Linked DNA regions of Aliamphritea hakodatensis. The main gene of each other region encodes a partner of the protein of the gene in region 2 in a complex. Links are inferred from orthologs where the notes say so. Each region holds a gene or a part of one and is shown on either strand. Other genes may lie near its edges.

Evidence for each region.
Region 1: the proteins of aceF (region 2) and PCI15_RS05550 are in contact, whole or in part, in a crystal structure (PDB 1W85), measured with the Geobacillus stearothermophilus proteins. The link is inferred for Aliamphritea hakodatensis from one-to-one orthologs. Residues at the interface, in WP_033016211.1 of Geobacillus stearothermophilus: Val129, Ile130, Ala131, Met132, Pro133, Arg136, Lys137, Arg157; in WP_033016213.1 of Geobacillus stearothermophilus: Ile282, Leu283, Ser284, Leu285, Glu286, Phe325.

The regions. Positions count from the first base shown.
Region 1 is NZ_AP025281.1:1,217,409-1,226,647, forward strand. The notes cover bases 2,676-5,674. They hold PCI15_RS05550 (alpha-ketoacid dehydrogenase subunit beta), read right to left. Parts: upstream 4,672-5,674; coding sequence 3,679-4,671; downstream 2,676-3,678. Other genes in these bases: PCI15_RS05545 (dihydrolipoamide acetyltransferase family protein), read right to left, coding at 2,676-3,682; pdhA (pyruvate dehydrogenase (acetyl-transferring) E1 component subunit alpha), read right to left, coding at 4,661-5,674. Outside these bases: PCI15_RS05535 (YeaH/YhbH family protein), read right to left, coding at 1-478; PCI15_RS05540 (PrkA family serine protein kinase), read right to left, coding at 509-2,431; more of PCI15_RS05545, read right to left, coding at 2,519-2,675; more of pdhA, read right to left, coding at 5,675-5,752; PCI15_RS05560 (Leu/Phe/Val dehydrogenase), read right to left, coding at 5,774-6,820; PCI15_RS05565 (L,D-transpeptidase family protein), read left to right, coding at 7,263-8,498; PCI15_RS05570 (DsrE family protein), read right to left, coding at 8,544-8,990; PCI15_RS05575 (OmpA family protein), read right to left, coding at 9,056-9,239. UniProt on the Bacillus subtilis protein: The pyruvate dehydrogenase complex catalyzes the overall conversion of pyruvate to acetyl-CoA and CO(2).
Region 2 is NZ_AP025281.1:1,393,783-1,402,973, reverse strand. The notes cover bases 2,358-5,308. They hold aceF (dihydrolipoyllysine-residue acetyltransferase), read right to left. Parts: upstream 4,836-5,308; coding sequence 2,880-4,835; downstream 2,358-2,879. Other genes in these bases: aceE (pyruvate dehydrogenase (acetyl-transferring), homodimeric type), read right to left, coding at 4,870-5,308; PCI15_RS06360 (phosphohexomutase domain-containing protein), read left to right, coding at 2,358-2,795. Outside these bases: PCI15_RS06370 (nucleotide sugar dehydrogenase), read left to right, coding at 1-1,046; PCI15_RS06365 (VanZ family protein), read left to right, coding at 1,046-1,411; more of PCI15_RS06360, read left to right, coding at 1,425-2,357; more of aceE, read right to left, coding at 5,309-7,527; pyruvate dehydrogenase complex transcriptional repressor PdhR, read right to left, coding at 8,067-8,831. UniProt on the Bacillus subtilis protein: The pyruvate dehydrogenase complex catalyzes the overall conversion of pyruvate to acetyl-CoA and CO(2).

The DNA.
Region 1 (9,239 bases), 180 kb from region 2 along the record:
GGGAACCCACATTGGTAAATCCTGCCCGGCGGGTTTCAAAACTGGTGGCGTCACGCAATTGCTTTTTGATCATGTAGGGCAGCTCAAGATCTTCAAACATGAAGTCCAGAAACTCTTCCTGATTGATCTGGAAGGTGAAGTCGTCTTCACCTTCCCCCTGATTGCTGGCGGAGCCTTCGCCGGCACCGCCGCCACCGCCACCCTGCGGGCGTTCGATTTCGTCCCCGACAACAAATTCTTTGTTGCCCGGGAACACCCGTTGCCTGAAACCACCGTTACCGTGATGAAATACCGGTTCTGAGACATCTTTATTCGGGATAGATATTTCACTGCCCTGATTGATGTCGGTGATGCTCCGGCTGTTTACTGCTTCTTCCACTGAACGCTTGATATGCGCTTTGTACCGTCGTAAAAAGCGCTGGCGATTCACGGTACTTTTCTTCTTCGCGTTGAGGCGACGGTCAATGATATAACTCATACTCGTCCTCCAGCTGTTTTAGGGGGGCAGTTACTGCGACTTTCTGACCCGTATATACCATTCAGACAACAAGCGAACCTGTTTCTCTGTATAACCCCGTTCGGTCATACGTTTCACGAATTCGCTGTGTTTCTTCTGGTCTTCGCTGGATGCCTTCGGATTGAAGGAAATGACCGGCAACAGATCCTCTGTATTAGAGAACATTTTCTTTTCGATGACCGTGCGCATTTTTTCGTAGCTGTTCCACGCCGGATTTTTGCCTTTGTTGTCAGCCCGGGCACGGAGTACGAAATTGACGATTTCATGACGGAAGTCTTTGGGGTTGCTGATACCGGCCGGCTTCTCAATTTTCTCAAGCTCTTCGCTGATGGCTACCCGGTTCAGAATATCGCCGGTTTCCGGATCTCTGTATTCCTGATCCTGAATCCAGAAATCTGCATAGGTAACATAACGGTCAAAGATGTTCTGACCATACTCAGAATAAGATTCCAGATAGGCGGTCTGAATTTCTTTACCCAGGAACTCAATATACTTCGGCGCAATATATTCTTTCAGGAAGCCAATCAGACGTTCCTGAACTTCCGCCGGGAACTGTTGCTGTTCAATTTGCTGCTCAAGTACATACATCAGGTGTACCGGGTTCGCGGCAATCTCCACCGGGTCGAAATTGAATACCTTGGAGAGTATCTTAAAGGCAAAACGGGTCGACAGGCCTTCCATGCCTTCATCCACTCCGGCAGAGTCTTTATATTCCTGCAGGGATTTAGCCTTAGGATCGGTATCTTTCAGGTTTTCGCCGTCATAGATACGCATCTTCGAGAAGGTATTAGAATTCTCTGGTTCTTTAATCCGTGACAGAACGGAGAACTGTGCCAGCATATGCAGCGTATCCGGTGCGCAGGGTGCGTTACGTAATGAGCTGTGTTCCAGCAGTTTCTGATAGATATGAATTTCTTCAGAGACACGCATGCAATAAGGTACTTTGACGATATATACCCGGTCGATGAAGGCCTCGTTGGTTTTGTTGTTTTTAAAGCTCTGCCATTCTGATTCGTTTGAGTGGGCCAGCAAAATGCCTTCGAACGGAATGGATGCCATGCCTTCTGTACTGTTGTAGTTACCTTCCTGCGTGGCAGTCAGTAACGGGTGCAGTACCTTAATCGGCGCCTTGAACATTTCGACAAATTCCATCATACCCTGGTTAGCGTGACACAGCGCACCGGAGAAACTGTAGGCATCGGGATCGTGTTGCGGATATTCTTCCAGCATACGGATATCCACTTTACCGACAAGGCTGGAGATGTCCTGATTGTTCTCGTCACCCGGTTCGGTTTTTGCGATGGCGATCTGATTCAGGATGGAGGGATACAGTTTCACGACTCTGAACTGGCTGATATCGCCACCGTATTCGTTCAGGCGTTTTACTGCCCATGGGGACATCAGACCTTTAATGTAACGGCGTGGAATGCCGTATTCTTCTTCAAGAATGTCCGCATCTTCAGCCGGATTGAAAAGACCCAGTGGGGATTCGTTGATAGGAGACCCTTTAATGGCATAGAAGGGAATGTGCTCCATCAGTGCTTTCAGGCGTTCGGCCAGAGAAGATTTACCGCCGCCCACCGGGCCAAGCAGGTACAGAATCTGTTTACGTTCTTCCAGGCCCTGTGCGGCATGTTTAAAGTAAGAAACAATCTGTTCGATGGCATCTTCCATGCCGTAGAACTCATCAAAAGAAGGGTAGCGCTGGATCAGTTTGTTAGAGAAAATCCGGCTCAGTCTTGGGTCCAGTGATGTATCAACCAGCTCAGGTTTGCCGATGGCATCAAGGATACGCTCTGCTGCACTGGCGTAAGCCATCGGATCTTCTTTACAGATATCTAAATACTCTTGCAGGCTGTATTCCTGTTCTTGCGTGGCATCAAAGCGTGCTTTGTATTGTTCAAAAATATTCATGTCCCACCTTCCTTAAACGTGAATTAAATTGTCTTACTTAAGGACTCATAACGCTTTTCTCGGTCAACCTTTATTAATCAGTGTAGTTCAAGATTGCTCTTCCCTGACGAAATTTTCCTCATTTTGTGTTGAATCAACTATTTGATTTTTAATCAGATCCTCTTTAACAGCCCGCATGAAACGGGCGGCTTCGCCCCCGGTGGCTGCGCGGTGATCAAAGGTCAGGGAGAGAGGCAGGGTGGGGTGCATTTCAGGTTCATCCTGAGCATTCAGATAGGCGGCCATGTAGATGGCGCCGGCACCGAGAATAGCAACGGTTGGCGGTACGACAATGGGGTTGGCATAGCGTCCGGCGATGGTTCCGAAGTTGGAAAGGGTAATGGTGTTACCGGTCAGTTCAGCGGGTGGAATTGTCCGGTTGATAACATCCTTGCGCAGGTTGTCGAGGCCCTGACGAAGGTCGTTCAGGTCCCGGTTGCCGATATCCCGCATGACCGGCACAAATAATCCCTGCTCGGTATCAACGGCCACTCCGAGATGAATTTTGCTGTGCAGCCGTCTGGCCAGCCGCGGGCCGTCAAACCATGCATTGAGTGAAGGCTCAGCGCGACAGCCGGCGGCAATGGCATGCATCAGCCGCATGGTTATGTCCTGCTTGCCTTCCCAGTTACTGATGTTGACGTCATCATTCAGGGTAACGGGGACCACTTCAGCCTGTGCACGGGCCATATTTTTAGCCATCTGTTTACGCACGCCGCGAAGGGGCTCTGCTTTACCGTGCAACTGATCAAGATGGGCGGCATGCTCAATGTCTCTCGGGGTTATATGGCCGTCGTGCCCGCTGCCCTGTAGCTGGTTGATATCGACCCCCAGACGCTGTGCAAGTGCTCTTACCGCCGGCGTCATCTGTGGCTGGTGGTTTTGTGTACTGGGGGCTGCACCGATATAAAAATGATCATCTGTGCTGCTGGCTTCCTGGCTGAGCTTGCCGACCACGGTGCCGCTGTCGGTATCTTCTTCGCCAGCGAATTCAATCAGGGGTTCACCGGTATGAATAGTGTCGCCAGCTGCGCCGAACAGGTGAGCAATTGTGCCGTCCTGAGGGGAGGGAATCTCGATGATTGCTTTTGCCGTTTCAACTGAGACCAGTATCTGATCGGTTTTAACGGTATCACCTTCCTGTATGCGCCATTCCAGAATTTCGGCTTCCGGTAAGCCTTCGCCTAAATCCGGTAATTTGAAATACTTCATGCGAACTCCAGTGTTGTCTGAACTGCTGCGAGAATGTCTGCCGTGTTCGGCATATATTGCTGCTCAAGCTTGTAGTAAGGCATTACTGTGTCGTAGCCGGTAACACGCTGTACCGGCGCTTTGAGGCTGAGCAGGGCCCTTTCCGCGATGGTGGCGGAAATTTCAGCACCGACTGCACAGCTTTTAGGGGCTTCGTGGATAATCACACACCGGCCAGTTTTGGCCACTGAGGAAAGTATGGTGTCGTGATCCAGCGGGTTCATACAGGCAACATCGATGACTTCACAGTCGATGTTCTGTTCTTTGAGGGCGTCAGCGGCTTCTAGAGTTTCTTTTATCATAGCCCCCCAACTGATCAGTGTTATGTCGTTACCTTCCCGGAGGGTGAAGCAGGTATCCAGTGGCAGGGCCTGGCCGTTATCTTCAACAGGCTGTGCGCTGAGCCGGTATATTCGTTTGGGTTCCAGAAACACCACCGGATCAGGATCCCGTATTGCTGCCAGCAGAAGGCCGTATGCGCGGGCCGGCGAGGAGGGAATGACTACCCGGATGCCCGGAATGTGCGCCAGCAGGGCTTCTGTGCTTTCTGAATGATGTTCCGGGGCATGAATGCCGCCGCCAAAAGGGGCGCGGATGACCAGCGGGCAACTGAGGCGTCCCCGGGTGCGGTTACGCATCCGGGCACCATGGCAGATCAGCTGTTCCATGGTGGGGAAAATGAATCCCATAAACTGAATCTCAGCAACCGGTTTAAGTCCCTGGGTAGCCATGCCAATGCTCAGGCCGGCAATCATGTTTTCAGCAAGGGGGGTGTCGAGTACCCGTTTCAGACCAAAAGCTTCACGCAGGCCCACTGTGGCGCGGAAAACACCACCATTGGTGCCGATATCTTCCCCCAGAACGATAACCGATTCGTCTTTTTGCATTTCAGACATCAGTGCCAGATTGACGGCTTCTACCAGGGTAACGTTATGGACTTCATGACTCATGATGTGATCCTCCCGTCATTGCTTTGATGACTGCACTGGTCCGTTGTTCCTGAAGTGCTTTGGGCAGCTCTGCATAGAGGTAATCAAAGATGCTTTCCACCGGCTGCGTGTCCATGTTCAGATACGCATCAACCTGATCCTGAATAATTTTCTGGACTTCATTCAGCCAGGCCTGTTCCTGAACCTCGTCCCACCATCCGTTGGCAACCAGGTAGTTCTGTAAGCGTTTAACCGGCTCTTTTTGCCAGGCCGCTTTGAGCTCATCGTTGTGACGGTAGCGGGTTGCATCATCAGCGGTTGTGTGGTCGCTCAGCCGATAGCTGATCGCTTCAATAAGGGTGGCACCTTTACCGTCACGGGCATGCTTCAGGGCATCTGCCATTGCTTCGTGAATGGCGATGACATCATTGCCGTCAATCTGCTCACACCGGATACCTGCTCCGAGGCCTTTTTGTGCCAGTGTTTCAGCGCCGCACTGAATACTTCTGGGCACAGAAATCGCCCACTGGTTATTGTTCACGAAAAACACCACCGGTAATTGCCAGGCGCCGGCCAGGTTAAGGGCTTCCATAAAGTCACCTTTCGAGGTCGCGCCGTCACCGCAAAAACTGACAGCCACACGTTTTTCACCGCGGATTTTTAATGCTGTGGCGACCCCGGTGGCGTGCAGGCTCTGGGTGGCAATCGGTACCGCATTTGGAAAGTCTTGTCCGTAGCCGGGAGAAGCATTGCCCCGCTCATCTCCGCCCCAGTAATTGAGAATGTCGAGTATCTCTGCACCACGGATTATCTGCAGAGAGTGATTGCGGTAATACGGCACCAGTACGTCGTCCGGCTGCATTAACTCTCCGCTGACAGCGTCTATGGCTTCTGCGCCCAGCATTGAGGGGTAGGTGCCCATCTGGCCTGTGCGTTGCAGGGCAATGATTTTCGTATCAAGTTGCCGTGCCAGTACCATATTGCGGTAGTAGCTTTGCAGGGGTTCGGGCTGTCTGGCCCATTCGGGGAGATCAGCAACCGGGGTGCCCTGTTCGTCCAGAAAGCGGCGAAATTGTATTTCGCCCTGATATACCTGTGTCATATGCTGCACTCCTGTAGGGTTTCAGGCTGCCTGAAACTGTCCCGAATCTGCCTGTTGAATAATCTCTGATGCGCGCTGATCAGCGATATCACTGATAACCTGACTGCTTTGTCTGGCCTCCATATAGAGGTCTGATAATGTGTCAAAAATGCCGGTTATTTTTGCTTCGATAGCGGTATCGGTCTGTTGCTGATAACGCATAGCAACAAACATCAGACCACCGGCATTAATGACGTAATCCGGCGCGTAAAGTATATTCCGCTGTTTTAGTTGCAGGCCTGCGGCCGGCGTTTTCAACTGGTTATTTGCAGATCCTGCAATGCTTTTACAGCGTAACCGGGGCAGGGTATCGTCGTTGATCACTGCACCCAGACCACACGGGCTGAATACGTCGCAACTCACATCATAGATTTCTTCAGGTCTGCAGATAGCAGTACTGAGCTGTTGTCTGGCTTGCAGCATTTTATTGTCATCGATGTCTGTAACGGTCAGATGAGCGCCGGCCTGACGCAGCCGGAATGCCAGATTAAGACCAACATGACCGAGGCCCTGTATGGCAATGTGGCGTCCCTTCAGGGAATCGCTGCCGGTGGTATATTGCAGGTTTGCGCGGATGCCGGCGAAGACGCCTCTGGCGGTTGCCGGAGAAGGATCTCCCATCTGCTGTGTACAGGATACATAGGACGTCCGGGTTGCGATGTCATCCATATCATCTACCAGGGTGCCGCTGTCCATGGCGGTAATATACTGACCACTGAGGCTGTCTATGGCCTGACCGAAGCTGCGCATCAGCGCGTGCCGGTCATTAAGATTGTCTGGCCGGATGATAACGGCTTTGCCGCCACCGAATGGCAGCCCCGCTAACGCGGCTTTATAACTCATGCCTTTCGCCAGCCGGATCGCATCCGTGATGGCATCATCATTCGTACTGTAGGGAATAAACCGGCAGCCGCCGAGAGCCGGGCCGCGTACTGTGCTATGTATAGCAATCACGGCTCGTAATCCGGTGCCAGGGTCGCTGAAAAAATGCAGTTGTTCCAGCGCGTCGGTTTCCATTTGTTTAAACATGACGGGATCCTCCGTACGCATAAAACTTTGGAAATTCCGGGTTGAACTGATAAATCAACCGGAACTGATTTTACTAGCGTTTAATAATTGGATAGCACAGGATTCAGTAAAGTTCAGCTGACAATTGTTTATTTTATATACTGTTTTTTTTGTGTAGTACGCTATAAACCCCCGCACCGTGCCGCTTCCGGGGGGGAAATAAAAAATGATCATTGTGGCAATTAAAATTGTTAAACAGAGCATGTGATGAATGTATAAAGCGGCATGGTTTTGTTTTCCGGTAACCTGACCTGTGAATCCGGCTTCTGATATCTTTTCAGGGAATATCTAAAGAATTATATAACCATAGGGGTTTGTAATCGCTAACATTCCTGTTTGCGGCGAATGTACAGAACTGTATAATTCGGTCAATAAATAGCATCAGGGCCTGGTTGATTTCATAATGATACGACGATTTATTAATCAAGGAGCGTCGCTGCGACGCAGTGTCAGTTTACTGACCTTTTGTGCTTGTTTTTCAGCATCAGTGGTTGCCGATCAGATTACGTATGCTGATCAGACGCTGGACCGTGAAACATTACTGTTATCAAGCCTGGGTGATTTACAGCAAAACCAGCTTAACGGTGCGGTTGATAAACTGAAAACACTGATTGATGAGCAGCCTGATTTCCGTCTCGCTCAGTTAATCTATGCAGATCTGATGGCTGCACAGGGAGCCCCCCTGAGCACGGTTGGCAATAATAAAACGGATGCTGATGCCAAAGCCCTGAGCGGGTTGATTAAAGAAGCTAAGGCCCGGATGAACATTGCATCGGTTCGTCCTGATACCGGGCTGATTCCTTCAAGCCTGATTAAGATGTCTGGTGATCAGGAGCATGTCATCGTTGTTGATATGTCCAGTTCACGTTTGTACCTTTTTGAAAATCAAAAGGGTATTCCCGTTTTAATTAAAGATTATTACGTATCTTATGGTCGTGGCGGGGTGAATAAACGTATCCGGGGGGATTTAAAAACCCCGCTGGGTGTGTATTTTACAACCAGCCGGCTGACGGATGAACAGCTGCCTGCCCGCTACGGTTCAGGTGCGTTACCGATTAACTATCCTAATGTGTGGGATGTCCGTAACGGTTATAACGGCAGTGGTATATGGCTGCACGGCTCTCCAAAAGATACCTTCAGCCGTCCGCCGCAGGCCAGTGAAGGATGTCTGTCATTAACGAATCAGCATTTTTCTGAGTTGGATGGAATTGTCGATTTTAATGCAACGCCGGTATTGTTAGGCACAAATTTCGAGTGGATTGATCAGCAAAGCTGGCTGGAAAATCAGGCACAGTTAGTTCGGGTTGTGAATAACTGGCGGGATGACTGGCAAAGCCTGGATACCGATAAGTTTGTCAGCCATTACTCGCGGGATTTTGATAACGGTAAAGAAGACTATAAGCGTTTTGTGGCGCATAAGCGCCGGGTAAATGCGGCAAAGTCTTTTATTGATGTGGATATCGAAAACCTGAGTTTATATCAGTACCCGGATCAGCCAGATTTATTGGTTGCATCGTTTGAACAAAGTTACAGCAGTAATAATTACAACGGTGACAGCATTAAACGTCAGTACTGGGTAAAGCAGGACGGTAAGTGGCAAATTGCGTATGAAGGTGCGCCCAGTAAAGGTATTCCATAGGCCTGAAATGAAAGTATTAAAAACCACGAACACGGCGTGGTTTTTTTATGGGCGAACGTAAATGTATCCCTGCTGTTGTAACGCTACAATAGCAGGCAGTCCCGCCTGAACCCGGTCTTGTGTTTCAGCACCGTATATATCATCAATTGTTTTGCTGTAAGCGTCGAGAGTATTACCGCAAAATAATAGGTGTGCACCTTCCAGTCTGATGCTGTCAAGGAGGATCTGTTTTGCCTCATCTTCACTGGCTGAAAGAAAATACTCCAGCGCTGCCCCGTGAATCATAACTTTAAGATCAATGTTGTCTTCACCAACAGCGGCAAGATGATTGCTTATATTTGTGAAGGTGGCATTTATCCGGGAAGTGTCAGGATAATTTATATGATAAATGACTTTTTGTGGCGGGTAAGTCTGTTCAGCAACACTGATATTCGTGGTTAGGCTGAGCAGCAGTACAGCGGTTGTAACAATACGAAGCAGATAAACAGACATAAAAAAACCGATAGTTTCGTTAATGATATAACGAATAGCCTATCGGTTTTTTTACTGTCAGGGAATTACTGGCTAACAGTAACCTGATTCTGACCTTCAATCATAACTTCTACACGACGGTTAGCGCGCAGGCAGCTGATCTGGCTTTTGCCTGATTCTGCACAGGTGCGAACCGGGTCAGCTTCACCGTAGTGGTGAGAAACGATGCTAGACGTGCTAACGCCAGCGTTAGTCAGAGCAGCTTCTACC
Region 2 (9,191 bases):
CCACGGTGCACTGGCTCGCACTGAACGCAGATGAGATCAGCCTTGCCGAGAAAATCGTCAGACAGGAAACCCGGGAAGCCAACACGCAGCGTTTAATCGTCAATCAGTCAAACTTTGGTGTCGGTGCAACTCAAAAGCTGCAAAATATTCTCACCCGGTCAGAACAGCATGATGCGATTTATCTGCCGGATCTGATTCAGGAAGGTAATGCCATTAATGATTTTGCAACGCCGAAACGACTGATCATCGGCGCCGATCAGGAATGGAGCATTCTCCAGACCAATGCTTTGCTGCGCCCTTTCAGCCAGTCTGCCGACAACATTCAGGTAATGGCCCCGAAAGAAGCCGAATTCACCAAGTTTGCTATTACCGGCATGCTGGCCATCCGGATCGGCTACATCAATGAACTCGCCAACCTGGCCGACCAGATTAACGTTGATATTGACGTCATCCGTCAGGGCATGGGTGCAGACCCCCGTATCGGTCATCACTATATGTCTCCTGGCTGTGGATTTGGCGGTCAGAACTTTCAGGAGTACACCCGTAAGTTTTCTGAGCTGTTTGAGCAGAAGAGTAACCCGTCGCTATTGGCAACGGTTATCAAAGAGAACGAAGTTCAGAAAGAGCTCCTGTTCAGGAAGTTATGGCAACATTATCAGTGTGATCTGAAAGGTAAAACCGTGACGTTATGGGGCGGCTCCTTTAAACCGGAAACCGCCAGCATAGATAACGCCCCCAGTCTGAAAATTATTGAAGCACTGCTGGCTCAGCAGGTTACCGTCAAACTGCATGATCCTCAGGCCCTGCAAAACCTCCGGGAACATTTCGGTAACACCCCCTCACTCCGGTTCTGCGATAACCGTTACGCTGCACTGGAAAACAGTGATGCCCTGCTGATTGTCACCGAATGGCAGGAATACTGGTCACCGGACTACAACCTGATGCTGGAAAAAATGCGCACCCCGCTGATCATTGATGGCCGGAATATCTTCGATAAAGAAATGCTTCAGAATCAGGGATTCACTTACACAGGCATCGGCCGTTAATGCAGCCCAGACACCTCCGAAGCATTGCTCAACTGGTCTTTGTCCTGAGCGTCGCAGCCATTCTGGCAGGCCTGTTCCGCAGTACACCGCCTCAGGAACTGTTCCCGCATTCAGATAAGGTCGGCCACGTTGCCGGCTTTCTGCTGGTCGCCCTCTCCGGATATTACGCGCTGCCTGCCAACCTGACTAAAGCGTTTACGGCGGTACTGATTTTACTGGCGATCGGCTCTGAATACGCCCAGGCAAGTTTTCTGCCCGCCCGGTATTTCTCACTCCAGGATATGTTTGCTAACCTGTCCGGTATACTGATCGCCGGAATCATTATCCGCATGCACAACTCTTCAAACGCTAAAAAACACCAATGATTATGGATACCATATGACGCCTTTAGCCTGCTTCAAAGCTTATGATATTCGCGGCCAGCTCGGCACCCAGCTGGACACCGATATTGCCTATCGGATAGGCCGTGCTTACGCACAGTTCCTGAAGCCTGAAACTGTTGTTGTGGGGGGCGATATGCGCCTTTCCACCAGCGAACTGAAAGAAGCCCTGAGCAACGGCCTGCGGGACTCAGGTGTGAATGTACTGGATATAGGCCTGTGCGGCACGGAAGAGATTTACTTTGCAACTGCTTATCTGGGCACTGATGGCGGCATTGTCGTTACCGCCAGCCACAACCCGGAAGACTACAACGGCATGAAGCTGGTACGCAAAGGCTCCAAACCCATCAGCGGTGACACCGGCCTGAATGACATTGAGCGCCTGACCCGGGAAAACACCTTTCCCAAACCGGAACCCACCGCCCGGGGCGGATATCAGCTGGTCGACACCCGCGGCGCCTACGTTGAACATCTGCAAACCTATACAGACCTGAGTAAACTGAAACCGTTGCGCCTGGTGGTCAATGCCGGTAACGGTGTTGCCGGTCCCGCCATTGATGCCCTGGAACGCACATTTAAACAACTGCAGGTGCCGGTAGAATTTATCAAGCTGCACCACCAGCCTGACGGCACCTTTCCTAATGGCATTCCCAACCCCATTTTGCCGGAAAACAGAGCCGACACCATTGCCGCCGTCCTGGAGCACAAGGCAGACATGGGGATTGCGTGGGACGGCGACTTTGACCGCTGCTTCCTGTTTGATGAAAAAGGCCGCTTTATCGAGGGATATTATATCGTCGGCCTGCTGGCAGAAGCCTTCCTGAACAAACACCCGGACGAAGCAGTCATCCACGACCCCCGCTTAATCTGGAACACACTGGATATCGCTGAAGCCAGTGGTGGCCGGGCAATTCAGAGCAAAACAGGGCACGCCTTCATCAAGGAACGCATGCGCGAAGAAGATGCCGTATACGGCGGTGAAATGAGTGCCCATCATTATTTCCGGGATTTCTTCTACTGCGACAGCGGAATGATACCCTGGCTACTGGTTGCTGAACTGATCAGCGACAAACAGCAACCGCTTTCCGCACTGGTGGATGACCGGATTGCCAAATACCCGTCGCCGGGTGAGATCAACAGTAAACTGGCAGACCCGGCCAGCGCGATACAGCGGGTGCTTGAACACTACCAGAACGACGCAGTCAGCATTGACCACACCGACGGCATCAGCCTGGATATGGGCCAGTGGCGCTTTAATCTGCGCAGCTCTAATACTGAACCGGTGGTGCGCCTTAACGTTGAAACCCGTGGGGATGTGACACTGATGGAAGATAAAACAGCTGAACTGCTCAGCCTGTTACGCCGTTAAACCAACTCTCCTGCAGATACAAAAAAGGCGCTAAACAGCGCCTTTTTTATTACCCGGACAATTGTTTGTCCAAACAATACCGGATTACATCGCCATACGACGTACATCACTTAGCAGTGCATTCAGGTACGTCAGGAAACGTCCTGCATCACCGCCGTTGATTGCCCGATGGTCATAAGACAGACACAAAGGCAACATCTTACGTGGCTCAAATTCCTTACCGTTCCAGCGCGGCTCGATATCTGCCTTCGACACACCCAGAATCGCCACCTCAGGGGCATTCACAATCGGCGTAAAGCCGGTGCCGCCAATACCGCCCAGGCTGGAGATCGTGAAGCATGCACCCTGCATCTCATTCGGCTTCAGCTTACGGTCTTTCGCTTTACCGGCCAGCTCAACCGCTTCCCGGGACAGCTCATAGATGCTCTTCTTATCCGCATCTTTGATAACCGGTACCATCAGGCCATTCGGAGTATCCACCGCCATACCAATGTTCACATACTTTTTATACACAATATGTTCGCCATCAGCATGCAGAGAAGCATTAAACTTAGGATGCGCTTTCAGCGCCATAGCAATCGCTTTAATCATGAACGGCAGCGGCGTCAGCTTAACCCCTTCACGGGCAGCTTCTTCCTTCATACCGGCACGGAACGCTTCCAGGTCAGTAATATCCGCCTTATCGAACTGAGTCACATGCGGAATATTCAACCAGCAACGCGACATGTTATCGCGGGTAACTTTTTTGATTTTGCTCAGTTTTTCCAGCTCGACTTCACCAAACTGGCTGAAATCAATTTCCGGAATAGCCGGAATGCCGGAACCACCGCTTACCGCCGCTGCAGGCTGCTCTTTCAGCTTCTTCAGAGACGCTTTCACATAGGCCTGAACATCTTCCTTAAGGATACGGTTACGCGAACCGGTACCGGCAACCAGCGCCAGATCAACACCGAATTCACGGGCAATGGCACGGACCGCAGGGCCGGCATGAACAGATTTATTCTTCTGTTCCAGCTCAGTTTTATCAACGGTCTGAGCTGGCTGTGCAGCGGGCGCGGCAGGCTTTGAAGCAGCCGGTGCAGCTGCCGCCGGAGCCGGTGCTGGCGCAGCCGCTGCCACAGGAGCAGCACTTGCAGCCACTTCAAGGCTCATCAGCAGGTCACCGGCATTCACCTGGTCACCCTCTTTAATCTTCATGGATTTAACAGTACCCGCCTTAGGTGCCGGTACTTCCATGGACGCCTTATCGGTTTCCAGCGCGATCAGGGAATCACCTTCCGCAACGGTGTCGCCATCTTTAACCAGCACTTCCACCACATCCACATCAGTGGCACCGCTCAGATCCGGAATCAGCACATCTTCCACACCACCGGCAACTACAGGGGCTATTTCAGCAGCAGGCGCCGGAGCAGCAGGGGCTTCAGAAACCGGTGCTTCGGCTACCGGCTCAGCAACAGGCGCACTGCCTGCAATCTGCATTTCACACAGTGCGTCACCTTCGTTTACAGTGCCGCCTTCACTGATCGCCATGCTGACAATTGTTCCGCTGTGCGGAGCTGGTACTTCAAGCGAGGCTTTATCGGTTTCCAACGCGATCAGAGAATCACCTTCCGATACACTGTCGCCCGCTTTTACAAATACTTCAACGACATCTACATCGCTGGCACCGCTCAGATCAGGTACAGCAACCTGAACGGTTTCGCTCGCCGCAGCAGGCGCCACTGCCGGTGCAGTTGCCACCGGTGCCGCTTCTGCTACAGGCTCAGCAACAACCGGAACGTCTTCTGCAGGCGCATCCGCTGCCGCCGTTTCAAATACACACAATGCGTCGCCTTCGTTGATGGTATCGCCTTCGCTGACAGCTACCGAGACAACCACACCGGATTGCATCGCAGGTACTTCCATTGAAGCTTTATCGGTCTCCAGGGCAATCAGTGAATCCCCTTCTTCAACCTTGTCGCCGACTTTAATAAACACTTCGACTACATCAACGTCAGCCGCACCACTTAAATCAGGAACCGTAATATTCACAGTACTCACAGTCATTTCCTCTTTTGCTTCCGTCTGGCCAGGGTTACACAGTCCAAGGGGCTGGTTTTTCTGGGTTAATGCCAAACTTCTGCATCGCACTGGCAATTACAGAACGCTCAATCAGACCATCGTCGGCCAGTGCTGTCAGGGCAGCAATTGTCACGTAGTGACGGTTTACTTCAAAGAATTCACGCAGCTTATTGCGGGTATCTGAACGGCCATAACCGTCAGTTCCCAGTACCCGGTAAGTACCCGGCATATATTCACGCAGCTGTTCAGGGTACATACGCATGTAATCGGTCGCTGCAATCACAGGGCCCTGACGGTCCGCCAGACACTCTTGCAGGTAGCTGGTACGCTGTTCCTGTGCCGGGTGCAGCATGTTCCAGCGGGCAACCGCCTGCGCATCGCGACGCACCTCGTTGATAGACGTGGTGCTCCAGATATCCGCTTCAATGCCAAACTCATCACGCAGGATGTCCGCCGCTGCAATCACTTCACGCAGAATCGTGCCGCAGCCCATCAGCTGTACTTTCTTCTCTGCCTGCTTGCCTTCCTGCAGCAGATACATCCCCTTAACGATGCCTTCTTCAGCACCAATCGGCATAGCCGGGTGGGCATAGTTTTCGTTCATCGTAGTGATGTAGTAGAACTTGTTCTCTTTGTCCTGGAACATGCGCTTAAGGCCGTCCTGAACAATGACGGTCAGCTCGTAACCGAATGTCGGGTCATACGAGACACAGTTCGGAATCATTTGCGCCATCAGGTGGGAGTGGCCGTCCTGATGCTGCAGACCTTCACCGTTCAGCGTTGTACGGCCAGACGTGGCACCGATCAGGAAACCGCGGGCCTGCATATCACCAGCCGCCCAGGCCAGATCCATGATGCGCTGGAAACCAAACATCGAGTAGTAAATGTAGAACGGGATCATGGTGCAGTTATTATTGCTGTATGACGTTGCACACGCCATCCATGCACTCATTGCACCGGCTTCGTTGATACCTTCTTCCAGAATCTGACCGGTCTTGGATTCTTTATAGAACATGATCTGATCAGCATCGTGAGGCACATAACGCTGGCCTTCTGATGTATAAATGCCTAACTGACGGAACATACCTTCCATACCGAAGGTACGGGCTTCGTCCGGCACGATCGGTACGATACGCTCGCCGATAGCCTTGTCTTTCACCAACGTGCTCAGCACCCGGTTCAGGGTCATCTGAGTGGACATCTCACGCTTCCCACTTTCTTTCAGCTGGGAAGAGAAGGTATCCAGAGGCGGAATTTCCAACGCATCAAAATCTGCCCGGCGGGACGGGTAAACACCGCCCAGCTTATTACGGCGGTCCATCATATACTTCATTTCCGGCGACTCTTTCGACGGCCGGTAATAAGGTACATCTTTCAGCTGCTCATCCGTCAGCGGAATATTGTGGTTGTCACGGAAGTCCATCAGGTCATCCATGGCCACTTTCTTCATGGAGTGAGTATCGTTTTTCGCCTGACCGGATTTACCGGTACCGTATCCTTTTACAGTCTGCGCCAGAATAACGGTCGGCTGACCTTTATGGTTCATCGCCTGCTGGTAAGCGGCGAATACTTTATACGGATCGTGGCCACCGCGGTTCAGATTCATGATGTCCTGATCAGACATATCCTTAACCAGTTCAAGCAGCTCAGGATACTTACCGAAGAAATGCTCACGGGTATACGCACCACCGTTAGCCTTATAGTTCTGCAGTTCACCGTCGCAGACTTCATCCATCCGTTTTTTCAGCAAACCGGAAGTATCATTTTCAAACAGCGGATCCCAGTGACGGCCCCACAGGCACTTAATCACGTTCCACCCAGCACCGCGGAATACACCTTCCAGTTCCTGAACAATCTTACCGTTACCCCGTACCGGACCGTCCAGACGCTGCAGGTTACAGTTAACCACAAACACCAGGTTTTCCAGCTGTTCACGGCCGGCCAGTGCGATTGCCCCCAGAGATTCCGGCTCATCACACTCACCGTCACCCAGGAATGCCCATACCTTACGGTCACCACGGTTAATCAGGCTGCGGGCAGACAGGTAACGCATCACGTGTGCCTGATAAATCGCCTGAATCGGGCCAAGACCCATCGATACCGTCGGGAACTGCCAGAAGTCAGGCATCAGCCACGGGTGTGGATAAGAAGACAGGCCCACACCGTCCACTTCGCGGCGGTAGTTATCCATCTGCTCTTCTGTCAGACGGCCTTCAAGGTAAGCACGGGAGTAGATACCCGGCGCAATATGGCCCTGGAAAAAGACCAGATCGCCTTCCTGCTCACCTTCTGAGCCGCGGAAGAAATAGTTAAAGCCGATATCATAAAGCGTTGCGGAAGAAGAAAAACTGGAGATGTGGCCACCAAGACCTTCATCGTTGTCGTTGGCACGCATGACCATTGCCATCGCGTTCCAGCGGATAAAAGAACGGATCCGGCGCTCCATAAACAGATCACCCGGCATCCGGGCTTCATCTTTAGGGGCAATCGTATTTACATAAGACGTTGTTAACGTATTTGCCGACTCGATCCCCATGTCCGAGGCTCTTTCGCCAAGCTTACTCAGGATATAACGCGCGCGCTCATCACCTTCGTGTTTTGCAACAGACTCGAGCGCATCCAGCCATTCATTCGTTTCGATTGGATCAATATCATCGATTATGTCTTGCACGTTTCCTTTCTCCACTTTTTCTTACTTCTATCTTTTATTAGCAGGCAGCTTCCGAATAAAGCGCTGTTGACCACCAACAAACCAGAATGCTCTGAAAATTTGCTTACCGACGCACGGTCAGGTGCGGTACAGGCGACATCCGGTCACCGGCACCAACAACTACAAAAGAACAAATCAGAGTAACGATCAGCCTGAATCATCGCAAAAACAACGACTAATGACCCAATCAGACCTAAGCATGACGCATTTAATCCACTTTTCACACTGAGGTATAAAGGTTTGTTGGTAAAAATTTTGTAGTAATACTACAAAAAATGACTTTTCAAGTCTAGTCAGACTACAAAAATCTACCTTGGCAACAAGCTGTGTAGTTTTTATACAGAACGTATATGACAGGATATTTACAGGTGATGGGGGCTCAGGCAATGAACCGTACACAGCCCACCGGAAAAGGCCCGCTTTAAGTTAGAAACGTCACTTGTGCCAATTGAGACAAGTCACCAAATCAGGGAATTACCTTGAAGTTCAGAGGTTTCAGATCAGCGCGGGGTCAGATCAGCCCGGCGTAAAGCCCGCTTAAGGCGGGTATCTTCCTTACCCTGCTGTAATAAGGCATCTTCCACATATGCCAGATGATCATGCGCCGCCTGGCTGGCACGCTCCGGATCCCCTTCAAGAATGGCTTCCATCAGCACATAATGTTGCTGATGTATCTTGCCGCGAATTTCCGGCTTCGGATAAATATCCTGCAGGTTATCCCAGACATGCTGGCGCAATAGCGTAAAGAGCGCGCGCATCATATGTAACAGCACCATATTATGTGTGGCTTCAGCAATTGCCAGGTGGAAATCCACATCCGCATACACTTCTTTATCGAAGGCTTTATTCTCGTGATGCTCCTGAAGGGCATTATAACGGGCGCGAATGTTTTCTTTATCCGCAGCGGTACTGCGCAAGGCAGCATAATAAGCAGAGACCCCTTCCAGCGCATGACGGAACTCAAGCAGATCGTACTGCGCTTCCGGATGAGTCTTAAACAGCTCCAGTAAAGGATCAGAAAACGCACCGCCCAGATCCTCAGACACATAGGTCCCGCCACCCTGCCGGCTGATCAGCACCCCTTTGGCAGAAAGTTTCTGAACCGCTTCCCGTAATGAAGGGCGGGAAACATCGAACTGTTTTGCCAGCTCACGCTCTGAAGGTAACCGCTGGCCAGGCTTAAGCGTGCCTTCAAGCACCATCTCTTCCAACTGGCCCATGATGACATCAGATATTTTTGGCTGTTTTACGCGCTGATACGCCATATTCATATTTCTCCGTGGAACTGCATTAACAGCTCCGTACCGCAATCACACTGTGCTTTTTTCTAACCATCACCTAACGGCCGGGCTGAGATCATCTGCCGCGGACCGCAGTATACCTGCTCATCCTACCAATGGTTGCTTTTTTATCTTAGCAATCCCCTTCCGGTTTGTCTGATCCGGAAAATCACCACCGCCCTAATGTACAAAAGGCATTGATCCAGAGCAGTTCATTGTCGAATCGCAGATCACAAAACAAATTGGTAAGACCAAAATTAAACATAAAAAAAACAGCAACTTGCCGACAAAATCAGATTTAAGCGCACATATTCAGCAAAAATTAGCTATTGACAAGTATCCGCA